One region of the Ruegeria sp. ABV4_181 genome, then DNA from elsewhere that is predicted to be linked to it. Evidence: riboswitches for the same ligand, from Rfam matches in the RefSeq annotation. Region 1 holds a riboswitch; each other region holds the start of a gene.
What was found. A riboswitch is a leader RNA that binds a small molecule or an ion and turns the genes downstream of it on or off. The one in region 1 is predicted to bind cobalamin.

Region 1 (2,256 bases):
GCCAAGCACCACGCGCACATCCACGGCACCTTCGGCAACCTCGACCACAGGTAGCGGGCGGGGCGCTTCGGCGGCGATGACGGCCTTGGCCTTGGCCACACCTTCCGGACCCGCCAGATCGGGCTTGGTCAGCAGGATGATGTCGGCGCAGGAAATCTGATCCTCGAATACCTCGGACAGAGGCGTTTCGTGGTCAATCGAGTCGTCGGCCAGACGCTGGGCGTCCACCGCCTCGACATCCGGCGCAAACCGACCGGCGGCCACGGCTTCGGCATCGGCCAGCGCGATCACGCCGTCCACAGTGATTTTCGAACGGATATCGGGCCAGTCGAACGCCTTCAGCAGCGGCTTGGGCAGGGCGAGGCCCGAGGTTTCGATCAGGATGTGATCGGGCCGTGGCTCCAGCGCCATCAGCGCCTCAATGGTCGGGATGAAGTCGTCGGCCACGGTGCAGCAGATACAGCCATTGGCCAGCTCCATGATGTTTTCCGCCGGGCAGTCGGGAATGGCGCAGGACTTGAGGATGTCGCCATCGACACCCACATCGCCAAATTCGTTGACCACGACGGCCAGACGCTTGCCCTGCGGGTTCTGCATCAGGTGCCTGACCAGCGTGGTCTTGCCCGAGCCCAGAAAGCCGGTGATCACAGTGACGGGAAGTTTCTCAAGAGTGCTCATTTCAGGGCTCCAATCGGGGGAATGCGGGCCGCACAGTTTTTGCGGAAATGTTCGGGGCGCTCGCGCCATTTGACCAGACCATCCTGGGTCGCGAGGTACTTGGTGACGCCCTCAACGATGGTTTCGACGTGGTCGGTTTCGTTCAGGTTCTCATAGACAAAGGTCCAGCGTGCGGGGCCACCGCGCAACACGACGGAACAGCCCTGATCGCAGTTCGACAGGCATTCGACCGGTTTCAGGTCTACGCCTTCGGGCAGATCAGCCTGTTCAAGTGCCTTGTGCAGCAGGGTGCCGGGTCGCTGCGCGTCATCTTCGATGGGCAGCCCACGACGGCAAGTGGTGCAGACCAGCAACTCGACAGGTGCGGTCTCGGTCATGTCTCTCATCCCCCCAAATCCTCTTCGCGGGGGACGGGGTTTCATGCGGGCCACGCGTCTGCACATGGACCCGACACCGGAACACCCCGTCCGGTTACATCTTCGGGTGCTGGCAGGTCTCCCGGCTTGCGGATGTCAGAGGCTTCGCTCTGGCAGATGTCCCGCCTTCCCGGCCTTGCGGGCCAGTGGCATTGGGCACCCTCTCCGGTCACGGTCGCGGGGGCGGCTGCGTTTGACGGAGTACCGCTGACGCATTCCCTTTTCATCCTCTTACGAGGACACCAACGCAAGGGACATGCGGCACGGGCAGGGGGGTTGTCAAGCATCAGCAAGGTGTCGAAATGCTCAAGGTCGGAAAAGCGACCTGCCAATGTCAGTCAGCGGCATCCGTACCCAGCCGATCCCGCAACCAGGCGCAAAACAATCCGGCCGCCGCTGTCTGATGCGCAGCCCCCTGTGCGGTGATCAGGTAATGTGACTGGGCAAAGGGAATCGCCGGACCAGCAATCGCGATCGGCGCACCTTGCCGGATTGCATTTCGGGCAAACCGTTCAAGAATTGTGGCGTAGCCCGCGCCCGCCATGACAAGTTGCAGCGCCGCCACCGTTGTATCCACCGAATGCCGGGGTGACCGGTCCGAAGGGGAAATGCCATTGGCCTGGAAATAACGCGCCCAGTTGTCCTCATATCCCAGGATGTGAATCAACGGGCCGTCGCCAATCGTGCCGAGGGCGGGAGCCCCGGCATCGGCCCGGCACACCGGCACCAGTCTTTCCGCCGTCAGCTTCTCGGATTTTACGCCCGGCCAGTCGCCGTAGCCGAGGCGAATTTCGACGTCCACATCATTGGGCGCGATACTGTCGTTCCAGATATGCGACACCAGCCGAACCGGAATGCCCGGGTGCCGGGTGGTGAAGTCCGGCAGTTCCGCCGCAACCCAGTAGGTCGCAGTCGAAATCGCCGCTCTTACCGTCAGCGTCTGACGGGAGGCCGGGCCGAACAGGCTGTTCGTCGACAGGACGATGTCGCCAAGCGCGCGCCGCACCGTCATGGAATAGGACTGCCCCAGTTCGGTCAGCTCCAGCCGCCGCGCGTTTCTGGTGAACAGTTTTTGCCCCAGTTCCGCTTCCAGAGACCGGATATGCAGAGACACCGCCGTCTGGGTCAATCCAAGCTCATGCGCCGCGGTTGTAAAATTCAG
Region 2 (2,256 bases), 2.1 Mb from region 1:
AGTTCATGCCTTTGGCGATGATCCGCGCGGTGGTGGTCTTACCGGTGCCGCGAATGCCGGTCATGATGAAGGCCTGCGCGATCCGGTCCGCTTCGAACGCGTTTTTCAGCGTGCGCACCATTGCGTCCTGTCCCACCAGATCGGCAAAGGTTTCGGGGCGGTACTTGCGGGCGAGAACCTGATAGGCGGGGCTGGGCGTGTCGGTCATGTCTGCTCTGTCGGATTCGGTTCAGGGATGCAGCGTAGTGACCCCCGCCGCCCGCGTCCACAGCGCGCTTGCGAAATTCGGTTTGCAATGCGGCTTGCGCGTCATAGAAGTGCGGAAGTTGTTGAAAGACCGGTTTTCCGGAAAGGACGCGTCTTATGCCTCGGTTCGCAATCCATGCCTTGCCGGTGGGAAACGGATTGGTTGCGCTGACGCAGATGCCGGGGCGCGACGGAACCTATGCGCGTGATCGTGAGGTGATCCGCGAATGGCGGCCCGATCTGGTGATCTCCATGACAACCGAACGCGAAATGGCGCAGGGCGGAGCCGGCGGATTTGGCCGGGATCTGCGGGACCACGCGATAAGATGGGTGCATTTGCCGGTTGAAGATTTCGGTGCGCCGCCATTGCGAACCTAGATGTTGTGGGAAGAGGTCGGCGCGTCCGTCAAACAGATTCTGTCCCGCGGCGGCAGGGTTCTGGCGCATTGCCGCGGCGGATGCGGCCGGTCCGGCATGATTGCTTTGCGCATCATGGTCGAAATGGGCGAACCCACCGAAACGGCATTGAAACGCCTGCGCGCCGTGCGGCCTTGTGCCGTCGAAACGGATGGCCAGTTGGACTGGGCCGCGCAGGCAGCCCTGCCTTGATTCCGGCCCGGCCTCAGAGCGCGATCTGCCCGGCGGTTTGAGCGACCGGTTGCGGCGCCAGTGCCGACACTTCGAGCATGGCGCAGGGCGGGTTGGCCATAAGTGCCGCAGGAAGCGCCGGGATCGCGGTGCCGAACATCATCTCGGCGTAGTCATCCAACGTTTCGATCGGGGTTTCGGCATCTGTGTCGCAGAACACCCTGATCTGTTTTGCCCGCGCCCGGAACCGGGCGTTGCAGCCCTGCGCGCAGTGGGTCAGTTCGCTGCTGCCTTCGATCTCAAAATCCGGCGTCGTCGCTGGTGCGGCACTTTCCATCGCTTGCGCAATGGCCCGGGCCATGCGGGCCAGCGCCGGGCAGGTCTGGCCGGTTCGCTGACACACGGTTGCGGTGTATTCGTGCGTTTTTGTCTTCCACATCATGTTGCGCCCTCCGCGCGTGGGACGGGGGGCGTGGGTCAGGTATGACAGCGTGCTGACGGCCTGTCCCGGACACCCCGCCCGAGTTTCGGTTTCGGTTCGATGGCAGGTCTCCTGACTTGCGGGTCATCGCTTTGCCGACCTTCCCAGCCTTTCGGCCAGTGGTGTTCCGGCATTGCTCGCCGCTTACAGTTGCGGGGGCAGTCGCGGCCTTGGTCCGTTCCGGTTGTCCGGGCAGAACCGCACCGTGTTCCCTTTTCATCCCGCCCCGTGACCGGGGACGAGAACCATCACGTCATCGCTAGCGGGTGCCGGCGGGTCGAGTCAAGCGGGCTGTGTCAGGGATCAGGCGGACGCAGGGTCATCCTTGATCGGTCTTGACTCGCCGGGGGAAAAGATGCCGACTGAATTCGCTGAACTGAACGGTTCAGATCGTGGATGAGGGCACCATGCTAGACAACTCGCAGGCTGTGTTGACTGAGGATTTTCAGTTTCCCGCCGGCCCGGCCATGCTGTCGGCGCGGTTATACCTTCCCGTGGCCGAACCCAGTGTGGCGGTTGTCATCCATGGCGCGACGGGCGTGCCGCGGGACTATTACAAGCATTTTGCTCATTGGCTGGCGGCCGAACAGGGCATGGCCTGCCTGACCTACGATTACCGCGATTTTGGCCATTCGCTGCGCGGACCATTGAACAAGGCGCAGGCAACGATGGCGGACTGGGCTTTGACCGACATGCCTGCCGCCCGGGCCGAGATGCGGCGCAGGTTCCCGGGTGCGCCGCAATGGAGCATTGGTCATTCCGTTGGCGGGATGCTGGGGCCGGTTCAGCCGGATATTGACCAGATCGACCGCATGATCTGCGTCTGTTCCGGTGCGGTGACGGTTTCGGATCACCCCTGGCCCTATCGCGCGCTGGCAATGCTGTTTTGGTACGGTCACGTGCCGTTGGCGGTAAAGTATCTGGGCTACCTGCCCGGCAAG
Region 3 (2,256 bases), 3.1 Mb from region 1:
TCAACGCGACATGGGTGGCGAATTCGGGGATCATCACCAGATCGTGGACGATCATCACCACGGTGATGCCCAGTTCCGCGACCAGCGACAGCATCCGCCCCTTTGCGTCCGGATCCAGGTGGTTGGTGGGTTCGTCCAGAAACAGCAGCGAGGGGTTCTGCGCCAGCGCCCGCGCGATATGCGCGCGCTGTCGCTCACCGCCTGACAGCATCGCCATCCGTTTGTCGGACAACCTGCCCAGCCCGGTCAGGTGCAGAATCCGTTCAAGCTCGGCAGTATGCGCCTTGGCCGAGCGATCCGCGCGGATGGGAATCTGACCCAGAGCGACGTAATCCCGCAATAACAGCCGCCCATCCGGCATTTCCTGCTGACTGACGACGGCTATCATGCGGGCGCGCTCGGTGGCGGACATCTGTTTCAGGCTTCGCCCCCTGACCAGCACGTCGCCCAGTGCAAAATCCGCCGCGCCGCACAAAAGGTTCAGCAACGTGGTTTTCCCTGCCCCGTTCGGCCCGGCAATTGCCAGAATAGCCCCTTCGTCCAGTTCAAATGACGCGCCTTGCAGCAGAACATCACCATTCAGCGCGTAAAATTCGAGATCACGCGCAACAAGAAAGGCAGAGGTCGTCATGAAGGTTCCCCCAATTCAATTCGCGGTATTCGGGAAAGTGTTTTTGTGAACAGCGGGCGCGGTCTGTCGGTGGCATTGGTCCACCCATCGGCGCTGTTCCGGTACTGGTGTGCGAACTCCGCCAACGCCTCATCTTCGGGAAGGGTCCGAATGCCACCGAAGAGATACTGCGCTTTGCCCACCGCCTGAAATCCGACGGTCGTTGGCTGCGCACAGCCCGCCATGCAATCGACGGTGCGGATTGCAAAGCCCGAAGGCAGTCTGGCTGACAGGACGTCGCGCAGCGCATCGACCGTCATTGTGCCCTGACAGGTCGCACAAATCAGAAGAACATGATCAGAAGACTTTGGCATTGCCCGCTCCGCTTGGTCGCAAGCGCGGACAGAAGGTGCCGGATCTGTAAACACGCAACAGACGTGTCATCAAAGCCTCCTTCCAGGACGCCCCGCCCCGGGTTGGTTGAACATATGATGGCAGGTCTCCTGACTTGCGGGTCGATGCTTGGCCATCCTTCCCGGCCCAGAGGGCCAGTGGGTGTTTGGCGTCGCTCACCGCTTACAGTTGCGGGGGCAGTTACGGAATTGGCGCCGAAAGGCAAACCGCACCGTATTCCCTTTTCATCCCTTGGGCGCACCATCGGGAACCATCCGGGGTTTGAGTGCATGAATTCCGGGAATGCGTCAATACGGAATTGAACCGCAGGAACGCGGGCCCGGCGCCATTTGAGCGGATCAGGCCCGGCACGACGCACGGCTTGACTGCTGCGTACGCAAACCTGACTGAACCGACTTGCCGCCGCCCCCTTGTTTGGCGGGTTCAGTCACCGTCGCGGGTGCGTGAATGGCAACGCCTGCCATCACAAGAACCACCCCCAGCACATCAGCCGGATCAGGAATTTGCCGCAGGACAACGACACCGATGATCGCTGCCGACGCCGGCAGCAAGGCCAGCAACAGAGCAAAGCTGGCACGCGGCAGGCGTGCCATGGCAAGCTGATCACAGACATAGGGAATGACCGAGGAACACAACCCGACCCCTATCCCGGCCAGCACAAGCAAGGGTGCACCAAAGGCTTCAAGCGCCTGCAAAAACCCGATCGGGAACACAAAAAGGAACGCAACCGACATCGCAGCGCCGAGGCTCTCAACCCCGCCAGAGGCTCCACCTTGCGAAATCCTGTGCCCCAGGATGACATAAAGAACAAAAAGCGCGCCGTTCAGAACCGCCCAGAACAAACCAACAAGGTCCGTGTCTCGCAGGGAACCGTCCGCCGCAAACAGTGCCGGCACGTCGATCAAAAGCGCCACCCCTGCGACCACGCAACCGAACGCGATAACATTGCGCCCCGTGCGAAGCCCCCACAGCGCAATGCCGACTGTCCCGGTAAATTCGATTGCAGCCACCAGCGCGATCGGCAGCCGATCCAGCGCAAGGTAGAAGGCACAGTTCATCACTGCCAGACACAGGCCGAGCGCGACCAGCAGACACCTCTGTGATCTGGTCGCCATCCTGAATGTGCGCCACGGCTTGGTCATCGGCGCGAATATCAACGCGGCCGAAGTGATGCGAAACCACGCCACGCCAAGCACGCCGACAGCCGGGAACAGAAGCACCGCGAAGGCCGG

Region 2: it holds a riboswitch for cobalamin, as region 1 does, so the genes downstream of both, ACXAC3_RS05350 (hypothetical protein) here and ACXAC3_RS15755 (DUF1636 family protein) in region 1, are expected to answer to the same signal.
Region 3: it holds a riboswitch for cobalamin, as region 1 does, so the genes downstream of both, ACXAC3_RS00135 (DUF1636 family protein) here and ACXAC3_RS15755 (DUF1636 family protein) in region 1, are expected to answer to the same signal.

Annotation. Positions count from the first base shown of each region.
Region 1 covers NZ_JBSWTI010000002.1:3,169,428-3,171,683, reverse strand. The annotation lists gene cobW (cobalamin biosynthesis protein CobW) at 1-678, opposite strand, end outside; gene ACXAC3_RS15755 (DUF1636 family protein) at 675-1,055, opposite strand; cobalamin riboswitch at 1,150-1,356, opposite strand; gene ACXAC3_RS15750 (LysR substrate-binding domain-containing protein) at 1,429-2,256, opposite strand, start outside.
Region 2 covers NZ_JBSWTI010000002.1:1,065,337-1,067,592, forward strand. The annotation lists gene ACXAC3_RS05335 (DNA polymerase III subunit gamma/tau) at 1-208, opposite strand, end outside; gene ACXAC3_RS05340 (hypothetical protein) at 364-624, shown strand; gene ACXAC3_RS05345 (protein-tyrosine phosphatase family protein) at 625-855, shown strand; gene ACXAC3_RS05350 (hypothetical protein) at 869-1,276, opposite strand; cobalamin riboswitch at 1,361-1,580, opposite strand; gene ACXAC3_RS05355 (alpha/beta hydrolase family protein) at 1,723-2,256, shown strand, end outside.
Region 3 covers NZ_JBSWTI010000002.1:25,305-27,560, forward strand. The annotation lists gene ACXAC3_RS00130 (ABC transporter ATP-binding protein) at 1-631, opposite strand, end outside; gene ACXAC3_RS00135 (DUF1636 family protein) at 628-984, opposite strand; cobalamin riboswitch at 1,087-1,294, opposite strand; gene ACXAC3_RS00140 (EamA family transporter) at 1,363-2,256, opposite strand, start outside.